4 regions of the Kitasatospora sp. NPDC059827 genome follow, and region 4 is predicted to be linked to each of the others. Evidence: riboswitches for the same ligand, from Rfam matches in the RefSeq annotation. Region 4 holds a riboswitch; each other region holds the start of a gene.
The links. Region 4 has a riboswitch for cobalamin ahead of ACFV8H_RS09065 (ABC transporter substrate-binding protein). Riboswitches for the same ligand answer to the same signal wherever they lie in the genome.

Region 1: linked by a shared signal. The riboswitch ahead of ACFV8H_RS25010 (ribonucleoside-diphosphate reductase subunit alpha) and the one ahead of ACFV8H_RS09065 (ABC transporter substrate-binding protein) in region 4 are both predicted to bind cobalamin.
Region 2: linked by a shared signal. The riboswitch ahead of ACFV8H_RS11370 (prenyltransferase/squalene oxidase repeat-containing protein) and the one ahead of ACFV8H_RS09065 (ABC transporter substrate-binding protein) in region 4 are both predicted to bind cobalamin.
Region 3: linked by a shared signal. The riboswitch ahead of ACFV8H_RS04470 (CoA-acylating methylmalonate-semialdehyde dehydrogenase) and the one ahead of ACFV8H_RS09065 (ABC transporter substrate-binding protein) in region 4 are both predicted to bind cobalamin.

Annotation. Positions count from the first base shown of each region.
Region 1 is NZ_JBHWIV010000043.1:19,047-22,963, reverse strand. Features, by position in the region: gene ACFV8H_RS25015 (Fis family transcriptional regulator) at 1-898, opposite strand, end outside; cobalamin riboswitch at 1,239-1,371, shown strand; gene ACFV8H_RS25010 (ribonucleoside-diphosphate reductase subunit alpha) at 1,565-3,917, shown strand, end outside.
Region 2 is NZ_JBHWIV010000013.1:96,099-100,015, forward strand. Features, by position in the region: gene ACFV8H_RS11360 (peptidase) at 1-1,020, shown strand, start outside; gene ACFV8H_RS11365 (flagellar hook-length control protein FliK) at 1,050-1,547, shown strand; cobalamin riboswitch at 1,708-1,852, shown strand; gene ACFV8H_RS11370 (prenyltransferase/squalene oxidase repeat-containing protein) at 2,015-3,571, shown strand; gene ACFV8H_RS11375 (hypothetical protein) at 3,568-3,917, shown strand, end outside.
Region 3 is NZ_JBHWIV010000004.1:197,687-201,603, forward strand. Features, by position in the region: gene ACFV8H_RS04460 (short-chain fatty acyl-CoA regulator family protein) at 1-528, shown strand, start outside; gene ACFV8H_RS04465 (hypothetical protein) at 675-896, shown strand; cobalamin riboswitch at 1,138-1,329, shown strand; gene ACFV8H_RS04470 (CoA-acylating methylmalonate-semialdehyde dehydrogenase) at 1,526-3,025, shown strand; gene ACFV8H_RS04475 (acyl-CoA dehydrogenase family protein) at 3,031-3,917, shown strand, end outside.
Region 4 is NZ_JBHWIV010000010.1:80,539-84,455, forward strand. Features, by position in the region: gene ACFV8H_RS09060 (FecCD family ABC transporter permease) at 1-884, opposite strand, end outside; gene ACFV8H_RS09065 (ABC transporter substrate-binding protein) at 881-1,750, opposite strand; cobalamin riboswitch at 1,974-2,180, opposite strand; gene ACFV8H_RS09070 (hypothetical protein) at 2,286-3,227, opposite strand; gene ACFV8H_RS09075 (hypothetical protein) at 3,691-3,828, opposite strand.

The sequences.
Region 1 (3,917 bases), on a different contig from region 4:
CGCAGAACGCCGGGGCGCCCGGCGCGGGCAGGCCCTTGAGCTGCCCGGCGTAGTTCTTCATCGCCGTCTCGGCCTGGATCCTGTGGTCGAAGACCGCGACGCCGACGGTCACCGCGCTGTCGCCGGAGACGTACGTCGCCCGGAGCACCTTCTGGCAGCCCTGGTCGCCGAGGACCTTGCCGAGCCCGCCGGTGGTGGAGTTGCCGTCCCAGCAGGGCTGGTCCAGCGCGACCACGGTCCGGTTCCAGGACACGCCGTTGACCGTCACCTGCAGCGCGGAGAACAGCGCCCCCGCGTCCTGCGGCGCCGGGTCGGTGGCGACCTCCCAGATCGGCTTCGACGGGTCGTCCGGCTGCCCTCCCGCGGTCGCACCGCCGTTCGACGGTCCGGGGGTCGACGGGCCGCCGTTCGACGGGCCGGGGGTCGGCTTGCCCGAGACGGACGCGGACGCGACCGCACCGCCACCGGGCTTGGCCGGGTCGTCCTTCTTGCCGAACAGCAGCACGCCGCCCGCGGCCAGACCACCCACCAGGACGACGGCCACCGCGCCGCCGATGATCCTCACCCGGCGCTTGCGCCTGCCGTCGGCCTCGTTGCGGTCCGCCAGCGCCGCCCAGTCCGGCTCGACGCGCTGCGGCGGCACCGGCCGCTGCGGCGCGACCGGCTGCTGTGCGGGAACCGCCTGCTGCGGGGGACCCGGCTGCTGCGGGGGACCCGGCTGCTGCGGGGCCTGCTGCCACTGCGGCTGCGCAGCCGGCGGCTGAACCGGCTGGGGCGCCGGCTGGGGCACCGGCGGGACGGGCTGGGAGAACGGCTGCGCCGCCGGCGCCACCGGTCCGTACGAGGCCGGCGGCGGGCCGAAACCACCGCCCGGCGGCGGCACCGGACCCGGCCCCACCGGCTGCTGATTCTGTGCGCCCCCCGGCCCGGCGGGAGGCGTCCCCTGCGGCCCGTGCCCAGGTACACCAGTTCCGTCGCTCATGCGCCCAGATCGTAGGGCATCACCCGCACCGTCCCTCGGCCCGGTGACCGTTCCGTATCGAAACCAGGACGCCCGACGCGCCGGGCCCGGGTGTCCGGCACCCGGATCCGGGGTGTCCGGCGGGCGGCCGCGACACGTCCGGAGCGTGGTTCCGGGCCTCGGACGCCCACGAACCGCCACCGGCCCGGGCACAACCCGTCATCGCGACAACACACCACGCCGTACTACATGTGGTGTCGCATCGAGGAGACACCACTACATGTATGCTCGCTTCTGCTGTCGATGCAGGGGAACCCGGTGGGAATCCGGGACTGCCCCGCAGCGGTGTGCGGGCGGCTCCAGCAGCCGTACCGCGAGTCCGAGTACCTGCCGAACAGCGTGCGCCACGGCCCTCCCGCAGAGGCCGCGCCAAGCACCAGCACCACCCCTCCGGGCCTCGCGGGCGGGCCGGGGAGACACCTCGCGCGACGCTTTTTGCGTTCGCGCCGTGCTCCCCTGCCCAGATCGGCCCGGGTGACCCCGATCACCGCCGCACGATCGCCGCCAGGAGAGAGCGCCTTGACCACCGCTGCCTCAGTCACCCTGCCCGCCCAGGGCTCCGGTACCGCCTTCACCGACCCGACGGTCTCCGACCCCGGCGGTGCTCTCCTGCGGCTGCTCACCGACCGCAGCGCCGACCTCACCGAGGTCGACCCCGGCCATGTCGCCGCCGCCGCGCTGCGCGGCCGCCACGCCGGCTCGGACTTCGCCGAGCTGCGCGGTCTGGCCGTGGACGCCGCCGCGTCGATGATCGCCGAGGACCCCCAGTACTCGAAGCTGGCCGCCCGCCTGCTCGCCCTGGAGATCGTCGACGAGGCGAACAGCCAGGGCTCGACCTCCTTCTCCGCCTCGATCGCCGTCGGCCACGCCGAGGGCCTGATCGGCGACACCACCGCGGCCTTCGTCGCCAAGCACGCCGACGCCCTGAACGCGCTCGTCGACGCCAAGGGCGACGACCGCTTCGAGTACTTCGGCCTGCGCACCGTCCAGTCCCGCTACCTGCTGCGCCACCCGATCACCCGCAAGGTGATCGAGACCCCGCAGCACTTCCTGCTCCGCGTCGCCTGCGGCCTGGCGGTCGGCGACTCCGAGCAGTCGGTGCGCGAGGTGTCCGAGCTGTACGGCCTGATGAGCCGCCTGGAGTACCTGACCTCCTCGCCGACGCTCTTCAACTCCGGCACCCGGCACCCGCAGATGTCCAGCTGCTACCTGCTGGACTCGCCGCTGGACAACCTGGACTCGATCTACAACCGCTACGCGCAGATCGCCCGCCTCTCCAAGCACGCCGGCGGCATCGGCCTGTCCTACTCGCGCATCCGCTCGCGCGGCAGCCTGATCCGCGGCACCAACGGCAAGTCCAACGGCATCGTCCCGTTCCTGCGCACCCTCGACTCCTCGGTCGCCGCCGTCAACCAGGGCGGCCGCCGCAAGGGCGCGGCCTGCGTCTACCTGGAGACCTGGCACGCCGACATCGAGGAGTTCCTGGAGCTCCGCGACAACACCGGTGAGGAGGCGCGCCGCACGCACAACCTCAACCTGGCCCACTGGATCCCGGACGAGTTCATGCGCCGCGTGAACGCCAACGCCGACTGGTCGCTGTTCTCCCCCGCCGACGTCCCCGAGCTGGTCGACCTGTGGGGCGCCGACTTCGACGAGGCCTACCTCAAGGCCGAGCTGGCCGGCAAGGCCGTCCGCACCATCCCGGCGCAGACCCTCTACGCCCGCATGATGCGCACCCTCGCGCAGACCGGCAACGGCTGGATGACCTTCAAGGACGCCTCCAACCGCGCCGCCAACCAGACCGCGCTGCCCGGCCGCACGGTGCACTCCTCCAACCTGTGCACCGAGATCCTGGAGGTCACGGACGACTCCGAGACCGCCGTCTGCAACCTGGGCTCGGTCAACCTCGGCGCGCACGTGGCCGAGGGCGCGTCCGTCGAGGACCTGCTCGGCGCCATGGACTGGGAGCGCCTCGACGCCACCGTCCGCACCGCCGTGACCTTCCTCGACCGCGTGGTGGACATCAACTTCTACCCGACCACCGAGGCCGGCACCTCCAACTCCCGCTGGCGGCCGGTCGGCCTCGGCGTGATGGGCCTCCAGGACGTCTTCTTCAAGCTGCGGATCGACTTCGACTCCGCCGAGGCCGCCCGGCTGTCCACGCTGATCGCCGAGCGCATCATGCTCACCGCCTACGAGCGCTCCGCCGACCTGGCCGAGCAGCTCGGCCGCCACGAGGCCTACGGCGAGACCCGCGCCGCCCGCGGCGAACTGCACATCGACCACTTCCCGAGCGCCGCCCCGGAGTGGACCGACCGCTGGACGGCGCTGCGCGCCCGCATCGCCGAGACCGGCCTGCGCAACTCGCTGCTGCTCGCGATCGCCCCGACCGCGACCATCGCCTCCATCGCCGGCGTCTACGAGTGCATCGAGCCGCAGGTGTCCAACCTGTTCAAGCGCGAGACCCTCTCGGGCGAGTTCCTCCAGGTCAACCCGTACCTGGTGCGCGAGCTCAAGGAGCTCGGCGTCTGGGACCAGCAGACCCGCGACGCCCTGCGCGACGCCAACGGCTCCGTCCAGGAGCTCGGTTGGCTGCCGGAGCAGGTCCGGTCGCTGTACCGCACCGCGTGGGAGCTGCCGCAGCGCGCCCTGATCGACCTGGCCGCGGCCCGCATGCCGTACCTGGACCAGAGCCAGTCGCTGAACCTGTTCATGGCGGCGCCGACCATCGGCAAGCTCAGCTCGATGTACGCCTACGCGTGGAAGGTCGGTCTCAAGACCACCTACTACCTGCGCTCGCGCCCCGCGACCCGGATCGCCCAGGCCGCCTCGGGTGCCGCCCGCACCGCCGCTGGTACGCCGGTGCCGGTGAACACCCCGACCCTCACCCCCGAGG
Region 2 (3,917 bases), on a different contig from region 4:
GCGAGTGCCGCGCCCGCCGCCCCGACCTCGTCCGCGACGTTCCGCCCCGACGCCGCCGCGGGCGGCTGGCTGGCCCGCCAGCTCGTCGGCGGCGACCACTTCGAGTCCGTCTTCAACGGGACCGCCTACCCCGACCAGGGCCTGACCATCGACGCCGTGCTGGCCTTCGCGGCCTCGCGCAGCTCCGACGACGCCGCCGCGAAGGCCACCGCCTGGCTGGCGAAGCCCGAGATCATCAGCGGCTACCTCGGCGACGGCACCACCGAGGCCTATGCGGGCGCGACCGCCAAGCTGCTGCTCGCCGTCGAGGTCCGAGGCGGGGACCCGACGGCCTTCGGCGGCGTCGACCTGCCGACCAGGCTGCGCTCGCTGCAGACCGCCGGAGGCCGCTTCTCCGACCGCTCCCAGTGGGGCGACTACAGCAACGCCTTCGGCCAGTCCCTCGCCCTGATCGCCCTGCACCGCACGCCCGGTGACGCCCCGGCGGCGGCGGTCGACTTCCTGGCGAACAGCCAGTGCGCGGACGGCGGCTTCCCGGTCTCCTTCGGCCAGGCCGCCTGCACCAGCGACCCCGACGCCACCGCGCTCGCCGTCCAGGCCCTCGCCGCCACCGGTCGCGCCGCCAAGGCGAACACGGGACTCGGCTGGCTCACCGCCCACCAGAACGGCGACGGCGGGTTCGCGGCCGCGGGGGCGACCGCCTCCAACGCCAACACCACCGGCCTGGCCACCCAGGCGCTGTTCTCCGGCGGGCGCCTGGCCGCCGGGTTCAAGGGCTGGAGCCGGCTGGTCAAGTTCCAGCAGGACTGCTCCGCCGACCCGGCGGTCCGCGGTGCCGTCGCCTACGACGCGAGCGGTTTCAACGCGGGCAACGGCGCCCGGGCCACGGCACAGGCCGTCCTCGGCCTCGCGGGCACTCCGCTGGCCACGCTCTCCGCCGCCGGTGCACGCCCCGGCGCCCCGACCCTCGCCTGCCCGGCCACGGTTACGGACACGACCACGGCCACGGCCACGCGCTGAACGAGCCCGACTCCAGGAGGATTTCACCGATGACCGACACCTTCACCGCGGTCCGCCGGGCCCGCCCGGTCCGCCCGGTCCGCCGTACGCTCGGGTCGATCGCCGCCGCGGCGGCCCTCACGGCCGGCCTGCTCGGCGTCTCCGCCGTCCAGGCCCCGCAGGCGCGGGCGGACGCCTGCACCGGCACCACCGGGGTCACCGTCGTGGTCGACTTCACCGCCGTCGGCGGCGGCGTCCAGACCGGCTGTGCGCCCGGCGACCCGGCCAACGGCCTGGCCGCGCTGACCGGGGCCGGGTTCTCGTACTCCTTCCACCCGCGCTTCCCGGGCTTCGTCTGCACCATCAACGCCCTGCCGACGACCTGCACCAACCCGACCGGCAGCGCCTACTGGTCGTACTGGCACGCCCAGCACGGCGGCCCCTGGTCGTACAGCAACCTGGGCGCGGGCAGCTACAACCCGGCACCCGGCGACGTCGAGGGCTGGTCCTTCGGCGCCGGCGCCCAGCCGGGCATCACCGCGCCCTGAACCGCGCCCTGAATCGCGCCCTGAACCGCGGACGCCGACCGGTGCCCCGGCCCCTCTCCTGCGAGGGGCCGGGGCACCGGTGACCCCCCACCGCTGCGCGCGTCAGCCCCGGTCCCGCACCGGGTTCTCCCGCTCGGCCACCGTTGACGCCTCATTGACTCTCCTTCGGCCAGCGTGGTCTGATGAACCGATTTTTTGCCCTCGGCATTCAGGGGAAGCCGGTCCAACTCCGGCGCTGACCCGCAACCGTGGACCCACCTGAGGGTGGGTGAGCCGGAATGCCTGGACCGGGGGTGTGTTCACACAGCACTTGCGTCGTCGCGGACTACGACGTGGTCTCGACGGCCCGGTGTTCCCCGTGGGCGGCCGTCGGCTGCGCCGTTTCTCCCGTGTCGACCGACCAGGGAGTCGTCGTGAGGGTCAGCAGCAGTCGTACACGTCACAGAAACCGGGACCTCGCCTCGCTGGTGGTCGCCGGTGCCGTCGCGGTCGCCGCCTGCGGCACGGTCCTGCTGGGACACCCCGAGAGCGCGGCAGCCCGGCCGACGATCCCGGCCCTGACCGGTACCGACCTCACCACCGCCCGGCACGACGCGGACGGCCCCACCGCCACACCGACCCCGTCCGCGGGGAGGAAGCCGGACGCCGCCAAGGGGAGTGGCTACCTCACCGACCCGTCCCGCCTGACCGACGGTCACTACTACGAGGGGTTCCCGGCCTTCGCCGACTTCGGCCTGACCATCGACGGGGCCTACGCCCTCGCCGCGACCGGCACGGACGACGCCGCGCTGCGCAGGATCGTCGACTTCCTGGACCAGCAGGGCAAGGACGCGAGCGCGCGCACCGTCAACGACTGGACCGCCATCGGCACCGAGTACGCCGGCGGCGGGTCCATCGGCAAGGAGGCGCTGCTCGCCGAGGCGGTCGGCCGCAACCCGCGGAACTTCGGCGGCCACGACCTGATCGCCGCCCTCGCCGCGATGGTGTGCACCAAGGCCGACGCGAGCACGGGCTGCGACGCCCCGGGCAACTACACCTACGCCACCTCGGTCTTCTCCCAGGCGCTCGCCGTCATGGCCCAGCTCCGGGCCGGAGAGCCGACCGGTGCCGCTCCCGCGATCGGCTACCTGAGGAGCCTCCAGCACCCGGACGGGTCCTGGCCGAGCCTGATCCCGGCCGCCGGTGACTCGGATGTGGACAGCACGGCCATGGCCGTCATGGCCCTCGCCCTCGTCCCCGGGGACGAGGCCGCCCAGGCGGTCGACAAGGGCCTCGGCTGGCTCGCCGCACGGCAGTTGCCCGACGGCGGCTTCCCCGGCGCGGCCGGCGACTCCACCAACTCGGCCGCGCTGGCCGTCCAGGGCATGACGCTGCGCAAGGCCGCCTACGGGGGACAGATCGCCAAGGCGCTCGACTTCCTCGCTGGGCAGCAGAACGGTGACGGCGGGTTCAACGTCGCCTCCGCCGGGCAGCGGGGGTCGGACGTCCGGGCGTCCACGCAGGTGCTCGGCGGTGCCACCGGCATCTCCTTCGGCACGCTGTCCCGCGACCTCGGCGGCTCGCCGACGCCGACCGGGACGCCGTCCACCACTCCGACCGGCACGCCCACCCCGACGAGTACGGCCACCCCGACGAGTACGGCCACCCCGACGAGTACGGCCACCCCGACGGGTACTCCCTCCACCACTCCGACCGGTACGCCCACCCCGACCGGCACCTCCACGCCGACCGGCACCTCCACCCCGACGACCACGTCCGCCGGGACCCCGACGGGCTCGCCCACCACGACCGGGCCCGACCCGACCACCGGCCCGCCGTCGTCCGGTGGCATCGACGCCCCGTCGTCCGGCGGTGCCGATGCGGTCGGAGGCGTACCGGTGCGGACCGGTTCGGACCACCTCGCGAGCACCGGATCCCAGGCACTGGCGCTGACGGCGGGTGCCGGTGCGCTGACCGCGCTCGGTGCCGCTGCCGTCATCGTCGCCCGTCGCCGCAGCGCGGCCACTCCGGGGCGTCACCGGTGAGCCGGGGACTCGGGGAGCGGCTCGCCCGGCTGTCCGGGGCGGCGGCACTGACCTCCGCGCTGGCATTCGGCGGCCTCGCCGTGGGCGTGGTCCCGGCTGCTGCTGCGCCGTTGCCGATGGAGCAGTGCACCCCGACCTCCGGGGTCGTCCTCGCCGTGGACCTGAGCAAGTGGGGCGGCCCGCTGCTGCGCTCCTGCGGCTCCACGCCCACCACCGGCTACACCCTGCTGAACCAAGGGGGTTGGAAGACCACCGGCACCGGCCACGACGGCCCGGCCTTCATCTGCCGGATCGGCTACAGCGGTTACCAGGGCGGCAAGCAGTTCCCGACCCCGGACCAGGAGAA
Region 3 (3,917 bases), on a different contig from region 4:
CACTTCGGCGTCGGCTACGAGACGGTCTGCCACCGCCTCAGCACCTGCCAGCGCCCCGGTCTGCGCGGGGTGCCGTTCTCCTTCGTCCGGGTCGACCGGGCCGGGAACGTCTCCAAGCGGCAGTCCGCCACGCCCTTCCACTTCTCCCGCACCGGCGGCACCTGCCCGCTGTGGAACGTCTACGACGCCTTCGCCGCCCCGGGCCGGGTCCACGTCCAGGTCGCCGCCATGCCGGACGGGCGCCGCTACCTGTGGACGGCCCGGGCCGTCACCCGCTCGCCCGGTGGCTGGGGCCGACCCGGCAAGACCTTCGCGATCGGCCTCGGCTGCGAACTCCGGCACGCGGGACGGCTGGTGTACTCCGCGGGCCTGGACCTGGCCGACGAGGCCGCCGCCACCCCGATCGGCCTGGGCTGCAAGGTCTGCGAACGCCCGGCCTGCGCCCAGCGCTCGGCCCCGGCGATCGGCCGCCCGCTGGCCGTCGACGAGCACACCAGCACCTTCGTCCCGTACCCGGCGTCCTCCTGAGCGGTGCCGCACGGGGCGAGGAAGCCCCCGGAGGGCCGTCGGACGAGTACAACCACCTTTCCTGCCAGCGGGTTTGGCGGTATCGATCGGAGGGCATCGCCTGCCCGGAAGCCCCGTGTGCCACGGGCGGAAGTGAGGTGGGACGGATGGCCGGCGACGAGACGCCACAGCCCTTCGCGACGTTCTGCGGCAACTGCAACTGCGGTTGCCCCCAGGTGTTCCTGGACCGGGAGGCCCCGGCGGACCGGCGGGTGAGGATCACCGACGACTTCGGTCAGCAGATCCGGATGAGCGAGGACCAGTTCCGCGACCTGGTGCGCCAGGCCAAGGAGGGACTGCTGGACCTCTCGGCGGCTTCGGCCGGCTGACCGCGATCGAACGGCCCCCGGGGGCGGCGGTCCGATGACCCGCCGCCGGTCCGGCGAAGGGCCGTGGTCGCGGCCCGGGACTCGCCGATCGGTGTCGGGGGCATGGACACCTCGCTCTACGGGAACGCGTGGCCGACCTTGCGCTGTGGCTCGACCACCACCGGCCCGTCCTGGCCCTGTGACCCGTCGCGGCCCTGTGACCGTTCGGGCCCGCGCCGCGCGGCGGTGGGTCTGGACTTACTAGGACGTCCAACTATATGGTCGACGGCAGGTCCGCGGTGTCAGGGAAGCCGGTGTGAGTCCGGCACGGTCCCGCCACTGTGACCGGGGAGTTCGTCCTCGCAGATGACGGCCACTGGCAGCCAGCCGGGAAGGCCAGGGGGCGGGCGTGGATCCGGGAGTCAGGATACCGGCCGCGGATGATCCGTGTTTTCCACGAGGATGGAGACGACACGCATGACTCCGGGCCGCTGTTCCCGCTCCGCTGCCGTGCTGCCGACCGTCGGGGCCCATCGCCCCTGACGGTTCGTCACTTAACGCCTGCCGCAAGGGCGTACGACCGTACGTCCGATGCCGCGGCGTGCTCTCTCCATTCCTCCTCTCCCCACCCGTGACGAGAGAAGGAACCGATGGTCCGCGAACTGACCCACTTCATCGGCGGCAAGCGCGTCGCCGGGACGTCCGGCCGCTACGGCGACGTCTTCGACCCCAACACCGGCCGGGTGCAGGCCCGGGTGCCGCTGGCCGACTGGGCCGAGGTCGAGGCGGTGATCGCCGACGCCGCCCAGGCCCAGCCCGCGTGGGCGGCCTGGAACCCGCAGCGGCGGGCGCGGGTGCTGCTGCGCTTCCTGCAACTGGTCGAGCAGGAGAAGGAGGAACTGGCCCGGCTGCTCTCCGCCGAGCACGGCAAGACCGTGGCCGACGCCCACGGTGACCTCCAACGCGGCCTGGAGGTGGTGGAGTTCGCCGCCGGGATCCCGCACCTGTTGAAGGGCGAGTTCACCGACAACGCCGGCACCGGCATCGACGTCTACTCGATGCGCCAGCCGCTCGGCGTGGTCGCCGGTATCACGCCGTTCAACTTCCCGGCGATGATCCCGCTGTGGAAGGCCGCGCCCGCGCTGGCCTGCGGCAACTCCTTCGTTCTCAAGCCCTCCGAGCGGGACCCGTCGGTGCCGCTGCGGCTGGCCGAGCTGTTTCTGGAGGCCGGGCTGCCGCCGGGCGTGCTCAACGTGGTCAACGGTGGCAAGGAGGCGGTGGACACCCTGCTGGAGGACGAGCGGGTGCAGGCCGTCGGCTTCGTCGGCTCCACTCCGATCGCCCAGTACGTCTATGCGACGGCGGCCGCCCACGGGAAGCGGGCGCAGTGCTTCGGTGGCGCGAAGAACCACATGATCGTGATGCCGGACGCGGACCTCGACCAGGCCGCCGACGCGCTGATCGGCGCCGGCTACGGCTCGGCGGGGGAGCGCTGCATGGCGATCTCGGTGGCCGTCCCGGTGGGGGAGGAGACCGCGGACGCGCTGGTGGCCAAGCTGGTCGAGCGGATCGCCGCGCTCAAGGTCGGCCGCTCGGACGATCCGGCGGCTGACTTCGGCCCGCTGGTCGGCGCCGACGCGCTGGAGCGGGTCCGCGGGTACCTCGACCTCGGGGTCCGGGAGGGCGCCGAACTCGTCGTCGACGGGCGGGACTTCCGGCTGGAGGGCCACGAGGGCGGTTACTTCCTCGGCGCCTCGCTGTTCGACCGGGTGACCCCGGAGATGCGCGTCCACCGGGAGGAGATCTTCGGCCCGGTGCTCACCGTGGTCCGCGCCGCCGACTACGAGGAGGCGCTGCGGCTGCCCAGCGAGCACGAGTTCGGCAACGGCGTGGCCATCTACACCCGGGACGGCGACACCGCCCGGGACTTCGCCCGCCGGGTGAACACCGGCATGGTCGGTGTCAACGTGCCGATCCCGGTGCCGATCGCCTACCACACCTTCGGCGGCTGGAAGCGCTCCGCCTTCGGCGACCTCAACCAGCACGGTCCGGACTCGATCCGCTTCTACACCCGCACCCGCACCGTCACCTCGCGCTGGCCCTCCGGGGTCAAGGAGGGCGCGAGCTTCACCATGCCGACGATGGGGTGAACGCCGTGCACACCAGTGAACTGACGGAGGATCAGGTCGCGATCGCCGAGGCCGTCGGAGCCTTCGCCGCCGAGTGCCTGGCCCCGCACGCGGTCGAGTGGGACCGGACCAAGCACTTCCCGGTGGACGTGCTGCGCAAGGCCGCCGACCTCGGCCTCGCCGGGGTCTACGTCCGGGAGGACGTCGGCGGCTCCCAACTCTCCCGGCTCGACGGCGTGGTGGCCTTCGAGGCACTGGCGGGCGGCTGCCCGTCCGTTGCCGCCTACCTGTCCATCCACAACATGGTCGGCTGGATGGTCGACCGCTACGGCAGCGAGGACCAGCGCCACCGCTGGCTGCCCGCGCTCTGCACCGCCGAGGACCTGGGCAGCTACTGCCTCACCGAACCCGGCGCCGGCTCCGACGCCGCCGCGCTCGCCACCCGGGCGGTGCGCGACGGCGACCACTGGGTGCTGGACGGCGTCAAGCAGTTCATCTCCGGCGCGGGCGCGGCCCGGGTGTACGTGGTGATGGCGCGCACCGGCGGCCCGGGCGCCGCCGGGGTGTCCGCCTTCGTGGTGGAGCGGGACGACCCCGGGCTCTCCTTCGGCCCCGACGAGCGGAAGATGGGCTGGAACGCCCAGCCCACCCGCCAGGTCGTCCTGGACGGCGTCCGGCTGCCCGCCGACCGCCTGCTCGGCGGCGAGGGCGAGGGCTTCCGGATCGCCATGGCCGGCCTGAACGGCGGCCGGCTCGGCATCGCCGCCTGCTCGCTCGGCGGTGCCCAGAGCGCCCTGGAACGCACCACCGTCCACCTCGCCGACCGGGAGGCCTTCGGCGCCCGGCTGCTGCACACCCAGGCGCTGCAGTTCCGGCTCGCCGACATGGCCACCGAGTTGGAGGCCGCCCGGGC
Region 4 (3,917 bases):
CAGGCGAGGCGGACCACGTGCGGGACGACCAGGCCGAGGAACCCGATGACCCCGGTGTTGGCGACCAGGCACGCCGTCACCAGCGCGGCGGTGGCGATGAGGACCCACCGGGTGCGTTCGACGTGGACGCCGAGGGAGCGGGCGGCGGTCTCGCCGAAGGCGAAGGCGTCCAGGTCGCGGGCCGAGGAGGCCAGCACCGTGACGCCGATCAGGGCGACCGCGGTCAGGAAGACGGCGGTGGGCCACCGCACGCCGGCGACCGAGCCCAGCGTCCACTCCATGACACCGCGCGCCGCGTCGCGGTCCCCGAGGACCAGCACGACGAACGAGGTGTACGCCCCGCACAGTTGGCCCACCGCGATGCCGGCGAGCACCGTCCGGGCGGTCGGCAGCGACCGGGTGCGCGCGCCGGCCAGCACCAGGACGACGACGGCGGCGAGCAGGGCGCCGGCGAAGGCCGCCGTCGCCACCGCGCCGGTGCCCACGGCGCCGGTCACGCCGACGCCGAGGACGATCACGGTCACCGCGCCGGCGGCGGCTCCGTCCGAGATCCCGAGCAGGAAGGGATCGGCCAGGTCGTTGCCGGTCAGGGTCTGCAACACCGCGCCGCAGACCGCGAGTCCGGCGCCGGTGGCGGCCGCTCCCAGGACCCGGGGCAGCCGCAGCTGCCAGACGATCCGGTCGTCCAGCAGGGTGACCTGCGGGTCGGCGAGTCCGAGCCGGCGCGTCACGACCTCGACCACCGTCCGGACCGGCTCGTGGTGCGAGCCGACGGCCAGGCCGAGGAGCACGGTGGTCAGCAGCAGGGCCGCACCGACGGCCAGGGCCGCCGTCGCGCGGCCCGGGCCGGCGGGCCGCGCGACGGGGTGGGGTGCCGCGGTCATGAAGCCGGGCGCAGCCCGCTCAGCCTCGCGGAGACCCGGGCGGCGCCGTCGGCGAGCCGCACGCCGGGAGTCGACTCCGAGAACGGCACCACCACGAAGGCCTTGCGCCGCACGGCGCCGAGCTTGCTCAGCACCGGGTCGTGCTCCAGGTAGTCGATCTTGGACTGGGCGGTGTCCCAGCCGGCGTCCGCGAGCACGATCGCGTCCGGGTCGGCCGCGACGACCTTCTCCCAGCTCACGTTCTGCCAGCCGCCGGGAAGGTCCGCGAAGACGTTGCGGGCGCCCACGGCGTCGAGCACCAGCTGGGGGCCGCCGTGGCCGGCGCCGACGGACGGCGACTTGGTGTCCGAGTCGTACCACAGGACCTTCAGGTCCTTGCCCGCGGCCGTCGCCGTGAACCCGGCGAGCTGCTGCTCCTGCTGGCGCTGGATCGCGGTGGCCCGCTCCGGTACACCGAAGACCTTCGCGACGTCGTTCACTTCGCCCCACGCGGCCTGCCACGTCGTCGGCGGCACCTGGTTCTTGTCCGAGCAGCCGAACGGGGACAGGTACGACGCTACGCCCTGGCCGCGCAGTTCCTCCCGGGTGCCCGCGACCTTGTCGGTGAACGCGCTGGCGTAGGAGGCGTACAGGAAGTCGGGGCGGGCGGTGAGGAGCTTCTCCTTCGTCGGGTACTTCGCGGAGAGCACCGGGACGGAGTCGTAGGCCGTCTTCCACTTCTCCGGGACGGTGTCGTCGAGGTAGGCGGTACCGGCCATGCGGGACTGCAGGCCGAGGGCCAGAGCCACCTCGGTGGCCCCCTCGTTGAGCGTCACCAGCCGCTCGGGCGGCGTGCCGACCGTCACGGTGGCCCCGCAGTTGTCCACGCTGACCGGCGCGGCACCTGCGGACGTCCCGCCGGACGGGGCGGGCGCGGGGGCGCCCGTGCAGGCGCCGAGCGTGCCGAGGAACAGGACGGCGGCGACCGCCCGGCCGACACGTATCGGACCTGTGGGACGTACGGGATGTACGGGATGTACGGGATGTGCGGAACAAATGGATCGGAACGGACGCGGCTGACCGCTGGGCACGTGTTCTCCAAAACCCTCGTGGAACATGTCGTGCCGTGGCCGGTCTCCTGGCTTCCGCATCGACGTGCCGCGGCCGACCTTCCCGGACGGCTCCTTCGAGCCCGCCCAGTGGCCCTGACCGCTGGGCGAGCCGGTCAGCGAGGGCCGCGGAACTCCGCGGCAACAGTGGCGAGGGCCGCACCGGACTCAGACCGGTTTCCCGAACACCACGGCGATCGCACGGTATCAGGCGTGGTCAGGGCGGCGGAGTCCGGCTCAGGGTGACGGCCCGACAGCGACGGCCCGCCGCGCGGGGGGCGCGGCGGGCCGGGTTCCTCGGAGCGGGCGGTCGTCAGCCGTGCGTCACGCACTTGTTGGCGCTGTTGGACCACAGGCCCTGGAGGTCGAAGGTGCCGGTGCTCAGGGTGACGTAGGCGTCGAGGTTCTCGCACTCGTCGCCGATCTCACCGCCGCCGCCGTTCCAGCCGATGCTGGGCCAGAAGTCGGTGACCGTCTCCGCGTACTCGTGGGTCTCGGTGGACTCGATGCCGGAGAGCAGCCGGCCGTCGGTGAAGGTGGTGCAGGCGCCCGCCCCGTTGTCCGGGATGTACGGCAGGTTGGTGTACGCCAGGGTGCCGTAGGAGCTGCTGGTCTTGTCGTGCCAGGCGCAGAAGCCGGAGTTGGGGAAGCCGTCCGGGTGGGCGCCGGTGGGGGAGACCACCACGTACTGGGCGTTGAGGTTGGGCGCCTGGGTGGTGTTGCCGAAGTGGGCGGCGGCCTTGCCCGCCTCGGCGGCGATCTGGGCGGCGGTGGCGTTGGCCGGGGTGGCGGCGGCGTTGTCGAACCAGACGCCGGCCAGCGGGGAGGACGCCGGGTGCTGGACATGGGTGCCCTTGGTGCCGCAGGTGGTGGTGCCCCTGGCGACGCCCTCGCAGTACTGGCTGAGGATGGTGCCCCAGGTGTCCTGGCTGCCGTAGAGGCCCTTGAACATGTTCTGCATGTCGGGGGCGACCCCGGCCGGGTCGGAGGACCACTGCGAGCCCCAGAACACCAGGTACACCTTGGGGGTGGGGGAGACCACGCCCTGGGTCGCGGCGGAGCGGACCGACAGGGTGTTGCCGGAGGTCGCGGTCGGGCTCTTGGCGGTGGTGCCGGGGTGGAGCGGCTTGGCCCCGAAGTGGGCGGCGGCCGGGGCGGGTTGGGCCTCGGCGCCGGCGGCCAGGGCGGTGGTGCCGAAGGCGGCCAGGGCCAGCGCCGTGAGGGTGTGGGCGGCGGCCTTGAGGGGGGTGCGCATGCGTCTGCTCCCGGGTGTGAGGGTGTGGGAGGTTCGTCCGTACGGGTCTGCGGGCCGGCCGGCCCGCGGGTCGAGCCCGGACACCACATCAACTCGGCCGTCGGTCCGTCCAGATGGTGGACGCGGGGCGGGGAACCCTTTGCCGTGCTCATACCAAGGCCTTGTCGCGGCAGTGGCGGCAGGGGCGGGGCGGGAGTGGGGCCGGCGGCGGAGGCGGGGGCGGTGCGACCGTAGGTCGGTACACGTCGAAGTTCCCGGACCGGATTACGGTCGGGAACTTCGGCCATTCCCCCGGGATTCACCGGGAGTTCCGCTATTCCAACGTACCGACGGCCTTCGGTGGTTCAATTCCCGGTGCGTTGGGATGCGAACGCCCGTGGACGCTGACGCCCGTGGACGCGGAACAGCCCGCCGGCGGGGCCGGCGGGCTGTGGCGATCGAGTCCGGGTCAGCTAGGCCGAGGTCAGCGCGGCTTCTTGAAACCCAGGGTCGTGGCGTCCTTCTTGGTGTAGATGGTGCCGTCCGTGTCCTTGCTGAAGTCGCCGACCTTGGCGGCCGTGGGCGGGGTGTAGCGCTTGGGCAGCTGGATGTTCTTGGCCATGGTTCTCTCCTCTGCATCGAGGCCGAAGCCTGTGGATGGCGTGACTCCATTGGGACCGGTGGCCGCCGGGAGTGTCCAGTCGCATCATC